DNA from 3 places in the Nitrobacter vulgaris genome. Region 1 is predicted to be linked to each of the others. Evidence: predicted binding sites of a transcription regulator. Region 1 holds the regulator's gene; each other region holds the start of a gene.
The links. Region 1 encodes LexA, which represses DNA repair genes until DNA is damaged. Its sites were predicted from a motif close to TGTTCNNNNTGTGTTCNG; they were not measured.
Positions count from the first base shown of each region.

Region 2: a site for LexA is predicted at 3,276-3,293, ahead of GGQ85_RS11550 (single-stranded DNA-binding protein). Genes of this name have one in related genera too.
Region 3: a site for LexA is predicted at 2,048-2,065, ahead of GGQ85_RS21095 (DUF3072 domain-containing protein). Genes of this name have one in related genera too.

Region 1 is NZ_JAVDPZ010000001.1:119,379-124,814, reverse strand. Features, by position in the region: gene GGQ85_RS00595 (vWA domain-containing protein) at 1-73, opposite strand, end outside; gene GGQ85_RS00590 (DUF4381 domain-containing protein) at 66-545, opposite strand; gene moaC (cyclic pyranopterin monophosphate synthase MoaC) at 828-1,358, shown strand; gene GGQ85_RS00580 (molybdopterin molybdotransferase MoeA) at 1,583-2,797, shown strand; gene lexA (transcriptional repressor LexA) at 2,960-3,667, shown strand; gene GGQ85_RS00570 (ComEC/Rec2 family competence protein) at 3,708-5,436, opposite strand, start outside.
Region 2 is NZ_JAVDPZ010000016.1:58,678-64,113, forward strand. Features, by position in the region: gene GGQ85_RS11540 (alpha-2-macroglobulin family protein) at 1-2,025, opposite strand, end outside; tRNA gene GGQ85_RS11545 (tRNA-Arg) at 2,501-2,577, shown strand; gene GGQ85_RS11550 (single-stranded DNA-binding protein) at 2,615-3,106, opposite strand; gene GGQ85_RS11555 (outer membrane protein) at 3,492-4,262, shown strand; gene uvrA (excinuclease ABC subunit UvrA) at 4,541-5,436, shown strand, end outside.
Region 3 is NZ_JAVDPZ010000035.1:10,033-14,824, forward strand. Features, by position in the region: gene GGQ85_RS17025 (hypothetical protein) at 1-405, opposite strand, end outside; gene GGQ85_RS17030 (hypothetical protein) at 776-952, opposite strand; gene GGQ85_RS20940 (Lar family restriction alleviation protein) at 1,329-1,571, opposite strand; gene GGQ85_RS21095 (DUF3072 domain-containing protein) at 1,839-1,946, opposite strand; gene GGQ85_RS17035 (hypothetical protein) at 2,078-2,317, shown strand; gene GGQ85_RS17040 (hypothetical protein) at 2,861-4,009, opposite strand; gene GGQ85_RS20945 (ribbon-helix-helix domain-containing protein) at 4,106-4,351, opposite strand; gene GGQ85_RS17045 (hypothetical protein) at 4,705-4,792, opposite strand, start outside.

The sequences.
Region 1 (5,436 bases):
GCGGCAACAGCCACCAGACCAACAACGGCAGCGGCAAAAGGGCGAAGGCCCAAGGCCAGGCAAATTCAAGCATGGTGCGCCTTGATCCAGTGCCGGATAATACCGAAAAGCGCGCGGGGATCGTCAGCGATCGGCTGATAGGCTTCGCGCGCCAGCACTCGCCCCACACCCTCGGAAAAGTCTCGCGTGTCAGCTGTTCGGTCAAGAAACGCCAGCCATGTCTGGCCAGCCAGCGATGCGACCTGTCCCCGCGGAAAAGCAGCCAGCGCGGTGCGGCGGATCAACGACGCCAACGCGATGGACGTGCCGGCAGGATTCTCCGGATTCCACGTGCGTTGGATAGCCGCAAGCTCGGTAAGCGCCGCTCGACGATAGCGGTTGCGATACCACCAATAGGTCAGCCGCCACAGACCAAAGAGAAGGCCGGCCGTGGCAACGGCCAGCGCAATCCGCAGCGGCCATGTCTGGGGCCAAAGACTGATCGCCGGCGGCAATGGAATGTCGATCAGGCCGGCGACTGGATCGGGTTGTGGAGAACTAGCCAAGGCTGCCCGGCCTCGCGAAGACGCGCGCGGTGAAGTCCAGTTTCGAACACCTGTCCTCAGATTCTTTTCTTTGCTTTCCAGAACGACATCTAAATTCTACAAAAGAGGCAAGTCGAAACTTAAAAAAGCAATCAGCCGTTTTGCTATCGATATGTAGCTTTATCCCGTTTCCAGATTTTAAAATCTTCACAAAGTGCTGAAACTATACGTTAAAATCTGGTCTTGAAAAAATAGCCTCTCCCCTCGTGAGAGAGGGAAGAACCAGCTCAGGATTTGATTGACATGGCAGACAAGAAAAACAAGACCGCCGGGAAACACAAACTCGCCCTCACCCACATCGACGTCAAAGGCGAGGCGCGGATGGTCGATGTCTCGGCAAAGCCCGCAACCGAGCGCGTTGCTGTCGCCGAGGGCCAGGTCGTCATGACCAGGGCGACGCTCGACTTGATTGAAAGCGGCAACGCCAAGAAGGGCGACGTGCTCGGCACTGCGCGCATTGCGGGCATCATGGCCGCCAAGCGCACTTCGGATTTAATCCCACTCTGCCATCCACTGGCGCTGTCGAAAGTCACGCTCGACATCGAGGCCGACAGGAGAATTCCGGGCTGCCGCGTCCGCGCAAGCGTCAAAGTCTCCGGCCCGACCGGAGTAGAGATGGAAGCCCTCACGGCGGTATCCGTCGCCTGCCTGACGATCTACGACATGATCAAGGCCGTGGAACGCGGCGTCCGGATCGAGGGCATTCACCTCGTCGAGAAAAAGGGCGGCAAGTCCGGCCACTATCTTGTGACGGATACCGCCTCAGAACCATAGCCGCCGCGCGAATGCGTCGTTAAGCGGCATTTTGGCTCTTAGTACCGTTGTATGCGAGCCGCGAGTTCGGTAGATGTTTGACGCGCCCGCCAGGCGCATCGCGCCTAGCGCGTATTCCGCAAAAATGGATACCGGTTTTGCGATCAGAATACGCGCAAGCTATTGATTGAGGGGATTTTCTTACGGCTGATCGCACGGCCGGAAAATGCTCTAGGAGAATGGTCATGCCCCTGATGACGGTCGCCGACGCCCTTGCGGCTGTTCTTGCCGGAGTCGAACCGCTCCCGGAGGAACCCGTGGCTCTCGAAGCCGCGCATCGCCGGGTGTTGGCGCGCGATCTCCCCTCGCGCCGGACTCAGCCGCCGGTCGCAATGTCGGCGATGGACGGCTATGCGGTGCGCGCAGCGGACATCGCGACAATTCCAGCGCGGCTACAGGTGATCGGTGAGATCGCTGCGGGACGGCCGCTCGAGCGCGCGCTGCAAACCGGCGAGGCCTTACGGATTTTCACCGGCGGCGTAGTGCCGGACAGCGCCGATACAGTCGTGATCCAGGAAGACACCGAACGCGACGGCAACCACGTCATCGTCAAGGAAGCCACTGCTCCCGGAAAGAACATTCGTCCTGCCGGCGTGGATTTTCGTGAGGGCGACGTCCTGATCCGGGCCAGCAGCCATCTCACCGACCGCCATCTTTCCCTTGCTGCCGGCATGAACTATCCGGACCTGCCGGTGCATCGCCGTCCCACAATAGCGATGCTCGCCACGGGTGACGAACTGGTTTTGCCGGGCGCGACGCCCGGTCCGGGCCAGATCATCTTGTCCAACGGCTACGCGCTTCGCGCACTCGCCCGAGGCGAAGGCGCCGAGGCGATCGACCTCGGTATCGCCGCCGACACAATGGACGCCACAACCGCCGCGATCCGCCGCGCCCGCGAGAGCGGCGCCGACATTCTGGTTACGACCGGCGGCGCGTCGGTCGGCGACCATGACTTCGTCAAGCGTGCACTGGAGGCGGAAGGCGTGGAGATTGCGTTCTGGCGGATCGCACTGCGGCCGGGCAAGCCGATGATGCACGGACGTCTAGGCCCGATGCGGGTGATCGGCCTCCCCGGCAATCCCGTCTCGTCCTACATCTGCGCGTTTCTGTTCATGGTGCCGCTGATTCGCGCGCTATCGGGGCGTGAAGATGTGCACCACTGCATTGAACCGGCGCTGCTCGGCAGCGATGTTAGCGCCAATCAAGCCAGGCAGGATTATCTGCGCGCCCGACTCACACCCTCGACGGACGGCTTGCCGGTCGCGACGCCGATCGGGCATCAGGACAGCTCGCTGATGGGAAAACTCGCTGCGGCAGAGGCTCTCGTAATCCGCACGCCATTTGCGCCGGCTGCAAGCAAAGGCGAGCCCTGCGCCATCATTAAGCTTTCGCTGTCATAAAACGTCGCTTTGTTGACCTTAAATTAAAGGGTTGCGGAACACATATCGAACATATAGTGTATGTTCATGATTTGTTTCGAGGTTCGTGCCGCGGGGTTATAAGGGCTGCAGGCCCGATGTCCCCTAGTTGGCAAGAACCCATCAACCAGGGACTGGGTCGGGATGCTCACGCGCAAACAGTATGAACTCCTGCGTTTTATCAACGAACGGCTGAAAGAATCCGGCGTGCCGCCCTCGTTCGATGAAATGAAGGACGCGCTCGACCTGCGCTCGAAGTCCGGCATCCATCGCCTGATTACCGCGCTGGAAGAACGAGGATTCATCCGCCGTCTGCCCAACCGCGCCCGCGCCATCGAAGTCATCAAACTGCCCGAACTCGCCGCCAGCGGCGGCGGCGGCCGTCGCGGTTTCACACCGAGCGTCATCGAAGGCAATCTGGGCAAAGTCCGCCGCAGCAGCGGCGGCGCTGTCGTCGACGATGCGGAACGTCCGGTCGCCGTTCCGGTGATGGGACGGATTGCAGCCGGCACGCCGATCGAAGCGTTGCAGACCTGCAGCCACACCGTCAGCGTGCCGCCCGACATGCTTGGTACCGGCGAACACTACGCGCTTGAGGTACGCGGCGATTCCATGGTCGATGCCGGAATTCTCGATGGCGATCTTGCGTTGATCCAGCGGAACCAGACCGCTGATACCGGCGACATCGTCGTTGCCCTGATCGACGACGAGGAAGCGACGTTGAAACGCTTCCGCCGTCGCGGCGCTTCGATCGCGCTGGAGCCGGCGAACACGGCTTACGAAGTTCGCATACTTCCGCCCAATCGGGTCCAGATCCAGGGCAGACTGATCGGCATTTACCGCAAGTACTGATTTCATCAGGAGCGAAAGGCTCCAACCGTGGACGAGCCGTTCAATCGTCCGGCTGGAGATCCTCGGGCACCGGCGTGGCGTCGGCCGGGGGTTCCGGTTTTGATTGCAGCTGTGCCGACTGTTCATCGACGGCAGCGGATGACCAGGGACGATCGACGCCGACAGGACGTGCGGCATCAACAGCAAAGCCGGATCTTGAAGCACCAGATCTTGAAGCACTTGGGGTTCGCCACAAGGCAAGAGCGCCTTCACGCCGCAGCCTGTTTTGATCGATCACCTGCGCTGGGCACCCCTCCGGAGCCTGCCACGGCGTCACCATGAGCTCCGCCCGCGTACAATCATCCTGCATCGCCTCCGGACGCCGCGTAAGCGCGACAAGTCCACCTCCACTCACCTTGACCACGCAGCCCTCATCGTCGCATGAGACGCCTTCCGCCAGCGTAGGGTCGGCAGACCCACGCCCATCCCCGTCGGCGGCAAGCCATTCCCTGACCGTGAAAGAGTCCTTACTCGTACTGATGAGGCGCAGCCGGCCGTCCCCGCCCCTCACGGCGACATTGCGACCTTCCGCGGAGATCAGGATATCCGGCGGCGTCACCGCAAATGACCACACGATCGCCAGCGCGACCACAACCGCGCCGCTCCAGCGCAGCGGTGTTCTCAACAGTCCGAGCAGAATGATGCCCGCGGTCGCCGCGAGCAGCGGCCCCGTTCCAAAAGCAGCCGTATGACCGATGGCGCCCGGAAGCGCCGCTACCCATTGAGCCACAGCGACCATCCATTCGATGCCAAAGTCCATCAGCCGCCAGAACACGCCGTCGAAGCCAAACGGCATGGCCGCAAGTCCGAGAAGCCCGGCCGGCATCACCAGCGCCGAGATCACCGGCATCGCCAGCAGGTTCGCAACAATGCCGTATGGCGTCACCCGATGGAAATGGAACGCGACATACGGCGTGGTCGCGAGTCCGGCCACGAGTGACGCCAGCGCCAGCATGGCGATTTCGCGTCCACCCCACAGAGCGGCCCTCGCCGTCGGCGAGTGATCGGGGGTTGCAAGCATCTTCGGCATCCCGACCTGAACTAGCGCCACCAACCCGAGCGTCGCCGCGAACGACATTTGAAAGCTCGGGTGGATCAATGACTCCGGCGCAATCGCAAGCACGATCATCGCCGCCACCGCGAGTGTGCGAAACGTAATAGCGCGCCTGTCCACCATGATCGCGATCAGCACCACCGCCGTCATGAAGAACGAGCGCTGGGTCGCAACCTCGGCGCCCGACAGCAGAAGATAAAAGGCGGCTGCCGCAAGCGCCGCAGCCGCCGACCACTTCTTGATCGGGAAGGTTGCCGTCAACGCCGGAACCAGCGCCAACAGCGCACGCACCGCGAAGAAGACCACGCCAGCGACGACGGCCATATGATAGCCGGAAATCGAAAGCACATGGCCCAATCCCGAAATGAACATCGCCTCATTAACCGGCGTCGTGATGGCGTCGCGCCGTCCGGTCAGAAGCGCGGTGGCAATGGCCCGCGAGTCGTCGCTGAGAACAAGACGGATGCGGGCGTCGATGGTATCGCGCAACTCCTGCATCAGCGCGGCATAGCGCAATGCGAGCCCACCACCATGCGGAGAGCTCACGGTCCTGATGGCGCCCATGACGAAGCCGGACGCGCCAATGCCATGGAAATACATATCGCGGGCGAAGTCGTAGCTTCCGGGCCGCACGGGCGTAAGCGGCGGCTGCAATCGCGCTTTCAACTCCACGAAG
Region 2 (5,436 bases), on a different contig from region 1:
CACGCCGAATTGATATCCGGCATATCCTGGACGGCTTTCGGCAGGTGCCACCAGCAAATCGCCTTCGATCTGCAAGCCGGATGCGGGAGCGCCATAGAGGAAATGGCCGTCGACCTTAAGTTCTACCGGGGTATCAGCGGCAATCTGTTTCGCCTTGGTTATTAAGTCAAATTCAATCCGGTCTGGGACATAGTCCTCGACCATAAAGGTGGTTTCGCCGACTGACGGTCCTTTCGGGTCCGTAAATGCGCGAACCCGCCATGTCCCGGTCGGGACCGCTGAATTGAGCGGCAGGGTCAGGCTTCGTCCGCCCGCGCCTTGATCGGCCAGGATGGCTCGGCGGAACTCGACGCCGTCGGGCCGTTCGACCACCAGCGTCAACGGTCCGCCGGTTACCGCGTTACCCTGCCCGTCCCGCACCAACGCCGTGAGATACACAGTCTCCCCGGAGCGATAGACGCCCCGCTCGGCATAAACGAAGGCATCGGCTCCCGATGGCACGGCGCGGCCCGAAACCCCGCGATCGGTCAAATCGAATGCATTCGACTTCAGGCTGAGGAATGCATAATCGGCCTTGTCGGTGCTGATTGTCAGCAGCGCAGGCGACTGCCCTCCTTCGCCTCGAGCCAACCCAGGCTCAAACAACGCGTGACCCGACTCATCCGTCTTGCGGGTTGCAAGGATTTCATTGTTGCGTGCGACCAAGCGGACTTCCGCTTTGTCCACAGCATCGGTTGTCGCCAGCGAATTGACGAATACGTGGATGCCGTCATTGCCTGAATAGGCGGTCAGGCCAAGGTCCGAGACGATGAACCACTGAGTCGCCAGCGAGTTGGACTCTTCGTCCTCCATTGAGGACGGCCCCTTTGGCGCGGCCGTCATCACATAAACGCCGGGTTGGAGGTTTCCGAGCGCTTCATCGACGGGAAACGCGGTCGTCACATCGGCGTTCAGCGTGGAGGCCGTCGCAACCTCGCCCGACCAGACTTTGATCCCGCGTTCGTTGCCGAGATTAAACAACTGATAGCCGCTGAGCGTCTTCTGAAAATCGCTGTCGACAACGGCATTGATGAGATTGCGGTCGCCGATCCGGAACACCTTGACGGTCACCGTCTGGGTGTTGACGCTGACCAGCGGGATGCCGCGCTGGCCAACGCGCGGCAGCACGTAGGCCCGTCCGGTGAAGCGGACGAAGGGCTTACGGTCGCGCACATAGACGTTGAATTCAGCGGATTTCGGCAGACCCTCCTTCACGGTCGATGGCAGCCCGGAGCGCAGATGGATATTGTAGCGCTCACCGTGCTTGAGGCCCTCGACACAGAGCTGTCTGTCTTCCGAAGACAGCGCCGGCCGGTCGACCCCGGCCAGCGTCACGAATGGTGAAAAGTCCGTCCTCTTGGCAAGATCCTCAGAGAACTGGAAGCAGACTCGAGGCGATGCCGAGTCCGAATCCACGGTGTAATCGAGCAGCCGAAAGCCATGGTCGTCTCGCATTTTTTCGTACTGCGCGCGAACATCGGCGACCTCGCGCAGATCAAGCGAAAGCCGCAACGTGTCGAGGGCTGGCCGCCACAGCTTTCGATCCGAAAATGCGCGCCCGAGAACCGCTAATGCATCAGCTTCGACAGCAGAATCGTTCGCTCGCTGGTAGGCGAGATAGGCGGCGGTGGATGCTCGTTCGAGCAGAAAGGTTTGTTCCTGACTTGTGGTGGGTCTGATCTGGAAGATTGTCCGTGCCAGGCGCAGCCAGTTGCCGCTGTCGGCTGGTACGACCGTTGAGATCTGGCCGAGTATCTGAAGACCGCTGCGAAAATCGGCTCGTTTGAAGGCCGCGTCGGCATCGGCGCGCAAAGTCGGGGCCGATTTGGTGATAGTGCCTGCTTCGCTCTTGATCTGAGCCTCGAGCTTGATTGCCGCGTCGGCAAGATCATCCCGCTTGAAGGCTTTATCTGCTGCCAGGGCAACTGATCCAAGCCCGATGAGTAAGGTCGCACAGAGGGCTACGGCGCGAACCATCCTGGTCATAAAAAGCTCCTGCGCGCATAAATGTCGCTGGGGTGTTCCCGGGTCAGAGTTCTGCGCTGTGCGGGATCGAAATCGAATTTGACACTTGCAATCCATGGGCCGCGAGTTCGAAACACGATCACGGCCAAAACTCCACTAACAGGTTATACTTGCTGTTGGTCGTTCGTTTTTAACTTCGCGACACCGGCCTGAACGGGATGCGAATGTCAGAATCAAACCGCCCGTGCCAGAAAATGCACCAAAATGTAGCAGATTCATTGCCTTATCCCGTATCGCTACAGTATAAGTCCAGCGCAAAGGAATTCCGATTCATCGTCCTCGGACTGCCCGTACGAGGCGTCTGTACGCACTCGAGACGAACGGATCGCACCTGTTTGTCGCCCGCCCGATCGAAATGGTTCGGATCGGACTTGGCGCGAAGGCGGTTTTTTCATATTGCGGTGAGATGAAGCTTTTGGGAGATGAAGCTTTAAACGGTCCCGTAGCTCAACTGGATAGAGTAGCGGATTTCTACTCCGCGGGTTGCAGGTTCGAATCCTGCCGGGATCGCCAAAAACCGGCGCAGTAAACACCAGGTTATTTTCACTCGCTAAAACGGAATGTCGTCGTCCATGTCGCTGCGGTGGCTACCGGCGGCCGCGGCGCGGCGCGGCGCTCCGCCTGACGGACTTCCGGACCCGAAGTCGCCGCCGGAATCGTCAGATCCGAAGTTGCCGCCACCGCCGCTGTTGCGGCCATCGAGCATTGTCAGAGTCGAATTGAAATTCTGTAGCACCACTTCGGTGGAGTATTTTTCGACACCGCTTTGGTCGGTCCATTTTCGGGTCTGCAACTGACCCTCGATGTAGACCTTGGAGCCTTTCTTCAAATACTGCTCAACAACCTTGCAGAGGCCTTCGTTGAAAATCACGACGCGATGCCACTCTGTTTTTTCCTTGCGCTCGCCGCTGGTCCTGTCGCGCCAGGTTTCAGAGGTTGCAATCCGCAGATTGGCGATCGGCCGTCCGTCCTGGGTCCGCTTGATTTCCGGGTCGGCTCCGAGATTGCCAATCAGAATAACTTTGTTCACGCTACCCGCCATCGCCGTTCTCCATGTCCCCAATTCCCGATTGCTAGCTCAAAACCGGTGCTAACCCAAACGGATGTTGCCGCTTCAAAATCGAGCCGTGACGGCGTTCAAGCAGCCTACACTCCCCTCGCCGCGCCGAGAGGCTCATCGCCGGGTTATCCACGGATCGAGTATGGTATAATGTTCTTTATTTGTTCTCAAGAATAAGCCCAAAAGTCCGCGCAGACCTCTCGCCGAGATACTCCGCCCGCGGGGACAACCAATTTGACCTAGAGTGTTGCATTTGAGAGACGGCAATTTGCCGCGCCTGAGGGTATAACTGATTCACAAGTTTCGGGGTAACTAGCAGCGCTCGCGCTTTAGTTGTTGAAATTAAAGCAAAAATCCGGGGATTGAAATGAACAAGTTTCTGATTGGGGCCGTCGGTGCTCTCGCTATTGGCCTTGGTGCCGCGCCCGCCACTGCGGCCGACCTTGCCCCGCGTCCATATACGAAGGCCCCTCCGATGGTGGCCGCGATTTACGATTGGAGCGGCTTCTACATCGGCGCGAACGGTGGCTGGGGATCGAGCCGCAATTGCTGGGACTTCACGACGCCCGCAGGGGTTGTCGTGGCGCGTGAAGGTTGCCATGACGCAACCGGCGGCACGGCCGGTGGTCAGATCGGCTATCGCTGGCAGAGCAGCAATTGGGTGTTCGGGCTGGAAGCTCAGGGTAACTGGGCCGATATAAGTGGTCGCCGTGCCAGCCTCGCCTTCCCTGCCTTCACCAACGACAGCCATCTGGGTGCGTTCGGCCTGTTCACTGGCCAGGTCGGGTATGCTTGGGATGCCACGTTGCTTTACGTGAAGGGCGGCGCCGCCGTGACCTCTAACCGATACCGGAGCCTTGGCACCCTGACTGGCGTTCAGGTGACCAACAACGTCAATAATACCGACTGGGGCGCTACGGTCGGCGTCGGCCTCGAATATGGATTTGCGCCAAACTGGTCGCTCGGATTCGAGTACGATCACATCTTTATGGGTAGCAACAGATATACCTTCATCAACAATGGTGTTGCAGGGGCCGCCGGTACGCTGTTTGGAACCGACAATATCGGCCAGGACGTGGATCTCGTCACGGCGCGCATCAATTACCGCTGGGGTGGCCCAGCCATTGCACGGTACTGATCGCGTCTGATCCGACGTTCTTGGAAAACTTGAAAGGCCGGCTTTTTGCCGGCCTTTTTGTTTGAGCCAAGGGTCGCAGGCAACCCCGCCAACGGGCAGCCTACTGATACGCCGTGCTGCTCCTCCCGATGAAATCGGGGATGATCGCTGACGCCCTCTGGAAATCGCCCGCTGTTCTATCTACGTTCCACAGACTGCTACAGATGGCGCCACTCCGGGGATTGCCCGGCGGGGCGCGCCCAAACGCGGTGCGGCTTCTGCATCCGGAAAAGCCTGTCATGGACGAAGTCATCAAGGCGAAGCGGCAACAATTGAGTCCCGCGAGTCGCGCCATCACGATTCGCGGCGCTCGCGAACACAACCTCAAGAATGTCGATCTGGAAATCCCACGCGACAAACTCGTGGTGTTCACCGGCCTCTCCGGCTCTGGCAAGTCCTCGCTGGCGTTTGACACCATCTATGCCGAGGGTCAGCGCCGCTATGTCGAGTCCCTGTCGGCTTACGCGCGCCAGTTTCTGGAGATGATGCAGAAGCCCGACGTCGATCAGATCGACGGGCTGTCGCCGGCGATCTCCATCGAGCAGAAAACGACTTCGAAGAATCCGCGCTCGACCGTGGGGACCGTGACCGAGATCTACGATTACATGCGGCTATTGTGGGCGCGCGTCGGCGTGCCCTATTCGCCCGCAACCGGCCTGCCGATCGAAAGCCAGACGGTGTCGCAGATGGTCGACCGGGTATTGGCGCTGCCCGATGGCACGCGGCTCTATCTGCTGGCGCCGGTCGTTCGCGGCCGAAAGGGCGAGTATCGAAAAGAACTGGCAGAGTATCTCAAAAAGGGTTTTCAGCGCGTCAAGATCGACGGAGCTTTTTACGAACTTGCCGATGCTCCCACTCTGGATAAAAAGTTTCCGCACGATATCGACGTGGTAGTCGACCGCATCGTTGTAAGGCCGGATCTGGGCCAGCGGCTGGCTGAGTCATTCGAGACTGCTTTGAAGCTCGCAGAGGGGCTGGCGGTGATCGAATATGCGGACGCGCCTCCTTCACCTCTCGCCGGAGAGGGCGAAAAGAAGAAAATCGCGAAGATCCACGACAAGAGCGGTCCTGAACGCATCCTGTTCTCGGAAAAGTTCGCGTGCCCCGTGTCCGGCTTCACACTTCCTGAGATCGA
Region 3 (4,792 bases), on a different contig from region 1:
TTCCTCGCGCTGGCGCTTACGAGCCGCAAATTGGGCTTTCCTGGCGGCCTCAGCGTTGGTCGCCGCCTCGCGCCGTGCGATCGCTGAAGCAGCTTCCTCAGCCTCCCTTGCCACCCTAGCGGCCTCTTCTGCGGCGGCAATCTTAGTATCATACTCAAGAAGCTGATCGGGGTTGATCTCTCTGCACCAAGCCTCAGCCTCGGCAAGACTCGATTCAAGGTCCGCGATATGGGTGCGGATTCGGTCGCGGTTGTCGGTGGGTTGTCGTGGCCGTGCGGCTAGATCGGCTTCAATCGATGCGAGACGCTTACGGGCATCCGATATGGCGTCGCGTAGGTTTATCACTTCAGAAAAGGCCCGATTGCGCTCTATGGCTTCGGACCGGACTTGATTGATCGTTTTCATTACCGCGCTGTCCCTTTGCGAGCGGCTGCGATTTCATCCATCATCTGGGCAGTTTTGCCGGTCATGCGTTCGCGGACGGCAGACCAATCCGAGGGAAGCGACCGGCTGCGGGTTTCGGCAATTTCTTGCTTCATCTCGGCTGTCAAATTCCGGCTCGGTTTACGATGATCGTTCTTGGAGGCTGTCTCCGGCTCTGAAACGAAGGAACGGACGAAATCCGGCAAGCTGATCGATCCTTGCGGCAAGGAGATCATGCGGTGGGAGTCTAGGCGACCGATTGCCTCGGTGAGCATCTTCCGGAATGCCTCAGGCGTCGGCCTGAGACCCTTCCGATCGCATTCGTCGGCCAATACATCTTCAAGGGCCTGCATCACGCGGCCTCGCGGCGCAAACCACCGATCAGGTATCGCCGGATTACGCTGGAACGGTTGGGTGCGCTGGCGTCATCCTTTGTTGCTTGGGCGTCGAGTGCTTTGAGGAGTTTCTGCGGCAAGGCGAGAGAGACCCTGACCATGGGGGAGTAGGTTAAATCAGTGAGATCAGACATGTAGTTTTTCCTTCAAACACGAAAAAACCCGCCGCCTTGAAAGGCGCGGGCTGGGGTAGAAATGAAAAAGACCGCCTTAAGGCGGTTCGGTTCAGATTGTGTATGGTACAGTGGCGATATTACCTACTTAATACCACGCATATGATGATTCCGTCAATAAACTTATAGTTGTAAATATCACCACATAATAATAAAATGCTCTTTATACGGGAAGCAAGGGGCGAGGCGGCAAACGATAGTTTGGAATATTGCATTTCTACTTCTGTATTCTTTTCGAGCGCTGGCATGGTGGCAACCAATAGTATGGTCCTGCCCCTGAGATCAATCTAGAATCGCCTCAGCGGACTGCTCTGTGTTGTCGCGTCTGATGTAGTTTTCAGCGCGTGATCCAGCCGACTTCCTCCGCCTCATGACGAGTATTCCAAAATTCGCTTGCACGCTCTTTTGCCTCATCCGAAATCGTAGCGACGGCAGCCGTGGAAGGCTGGGATTTACAGAGCGGGTTTACGCACTCGATGTGAGCCCTGTCCCTAATCCTATCCAGCTCCGGGTTGCGGTCGCGCTCCGACCAAAGATTCGGTTGCTCACCGCAAAACGGACAGGGGAGTAGTTTGCTCATTTCAACCTCGACGGGTGCCTCGTAGTTAGTATCGCGAAGGTCTCCGAGGTTTCAAAAAAAGAAACCCGCCACGGGGGAATGGCGGGCTCTTTTCCGGGGGTGGAAGCTGGGGGGACTTCCACAAGGTTTAATCTTCTCACCTCCTTGTCGTTCCTATTGGGCCGCTGGGCCACGGCCTTGTGAACAAAGCCCCCTGGCGCCAGTGTCTTTCCACGAGGCCTAAACGCACCCCGCCAAACGGTGGTCCGGGCTTGTCGCGACGGGCGGCTAGAAGGAATCGGCGAGGGCGATTTCCCTTTTCAACTCATCAATTCGGCGCTGCGCCTCCTGATGGGTAAGGCGGAAATCGAACATCCGCTCCTGGTAGGCTTCCAAGGCTAACATCCTGAGGGTCACGGCTTGGTCGGGGCTCATGGTCATGTGTTCTGGGAGACGGGACATTTTCTGAGGCTCGGCTTCATTTTGCGCTTGAAGTGTGTTCCCTATTTGTTCTTTATAGATCGGCCATGGACATCAATCAAGCCCGACTGAAACAGAACATCGCCCGCATTCGCCGAGACATCAGGAAAACTTCCCGCGAGATGCAGGCGCTGTTGGATGCCGAGCTCGACTGCACGGGTGCGGCGCGGGTCCTGGTGCACCTCCAGAACGATCTGAGACTTTACCTGGAGAAACTGGAATGTGGGATTCAGAGGGGGGAAGGCTCGCACCCAGCGCCAACGTCGCGGCCAGGAGAGGCGTCGTAATCGGGGGGCCGCTCAGTTACCTGCATCTACACCCGGCAATCTGCTTCCTACGGCGGAAATGGCTGACAGTTCAGCACGACTAGCGCGCCGTTCGGCCTCCTAAGGGCGCGGAAGCACGGGGTAAAAAGCGGACGCTCCGGTTCGGGGGTGGTTTGATGCTGTCTGAAATCCCGTGGTATGCGGCTTTCCACCCGGCCATCCAACCGTCCATCCACCCGGCTTTGATCTTGAGCAAATGAGCATGTCGGCAATGCCACGATCGCGAAAGCGAAGATCATCTTGCATAAGGCGCTCATGATCTAAGAATACCGACCCGGGGCATGTGTTCCAGCGATGACCCCTCTGCGGCCCCTAAGATCCTCGCTGGTGCGTTTTTAGGTCTGGCTGCTTTGATGGCCCTATACCCGTATACGGTATCGCATCGGTGGACAACGTCGCGGCAAAGAAAGGCGTTGGAAAGGGCCGGCTAGCTGTAGATGTCCCGGCAGTCTTAGTTCCTGCCGGGTCATTGTTTCGCCAGACCGCTAACTTTAGGACCGAGTCCTAAAACCGTGGATCTTCGTGGTAGTGATACCACTCTTCTCCCACCGCTCGCTTTTGCTGGGATCGTTGATTGTCATTGTTCGCCACTTCCGGAAGCACAGGCTCGTCACTGTCACCTTCCTCCGGAGCTACATAGTAGTAGGAATCCGGCGACACGATATCCTCGTCCATATCTCTGAGGAACGAACACAACGATCTCGCGTATAGTTCTTGCCTGGCTTGTAGTCTGATGTGACGGTCATAGGCGATCTCTATTCGACGCCAATGAACACCGTCCTTCACCAAATTCCAGAATCGAACTGATGCACCTCTATCGACGCCACGACCCCTAGGATGCTCTTCATCACCGGTTTCTTTAGGTTGCGCGGCCAGCATTCTTTCTAACGACTGGTAAGCTCCGTGTTTCGACACCGGCTTGCTAGAGTTCTCCGGCTGAGCTTTTTCATCTATGCCGGAAGACGCCGAAGGCGCGTCACTCTCAGCATTATGCGCGCTGCCCCGACGACAGTTCGGGGATTCTTTTATATTTGGACAATCATATTGGGCGTTACATTGGGCGTTAGGTTGGACATTAGGCTTCTTCCTGAGCAGTTCGCTTACTGCTTCCTGAGAAGTACCTACTTCTTCCTGAGCAGCACCTACTTCTTCCTGAGAAGTACCCTTGTCGTCCTCCGCGACACCCCCTTGTCGGTTAGAACCACATTCCGTGTCGCTTTCACGGACACGCCGTTGCGCTCTGTTCGAACGGGCAGCCCGTCGTGGCGCGCTCTCTGACACGGTGGAATCATCACCCACTTCGTCCTTGTCTCGCGACTTCCATTCCTCACGAGCCTTCTTAAGTTCTTTCAAAACCGATTCGGCTTTCAACATATTTAGGCGGTAAGAATTATTCCGTTTTGAGCCATCCACAGTCATCCAATCGCGTTTGATCTTATCGATCGTTTTGGCGACCATGGAAGAGCTAAAGCCGTAGACATGTTCAAGATATTTGTATGTTGGGAATGAGTACCCTTCTTCTTTGTTGAAGTGATCGGCAATCACCCCTGCTATTGCCCGTTCTCCGGAAGTGAATTCATCAGTGAAATCGATGGCGCGGCGAAAGCGACTCACGTTTACTTCAATCTTGCTTTTCTCAGTATTTTCGTGCATTCTTCAATCTCAGTTTTGGTTGTCGAATAGTCTCACCTAGGCCGCTTTCCAGAGCGGCCTTTGGTGTGTCTGGGGTGGTGTTAGGTGCGACGTTGCTTACGCCGATTCTGCGATCTGCATTTTGTCCAGCATGTCGTTGATCGCCCGGCGAACTAGGTCGGACCGCGATATTTTCAGCCGGAGTCGGGCCTCATCGATCCGACCCATCAAGTGACTGTTTAAGCGGACCGAAAGAAACGGCTTCGCAGCGTCCGCATCGTAGAAGAAGCGCGACAAGTTATTTTCTCCTCGTAGTGTGTTTCGGTGTGAAGTGTGACGGTTGATGATGGTGCGGGCTTGCACCTAATGAGTCCATTCGAAACCCCGCACCCGCACGACCGTTCTCACTTTCCCCAGTCCGCCGCTTTCCGCTCCGGAGAACACCCCCGAAAAACAGAGGGTAAGTGCCCGGTAGCAGAACCGATTATCCGAAAACAATTGTAATTATTACAGTAACTTAAGTAGCGGTTTACGGCCTTTTTTTGGGAGTCGGGTGGGTCCTTCCTGGCAGAGTTGTTGGATCGACCGTGGCCTACCCAAGAGCGGATTTTTTCGGTCTCATGAGGCATCGGCCAGCGACGAAAGTAGAACATACCATGGCCAGTGTTCGCCATACGCTCTCCAACAGAGCGCTCTGACGTGACGATGTGATGGGCTTAGAGATGACCGGTGGCAAATGCTCGATCGATATCGACCCGGCTAGAACCTGATCGAAGCCATTGCCGAATCCATCCTGGGATGGCC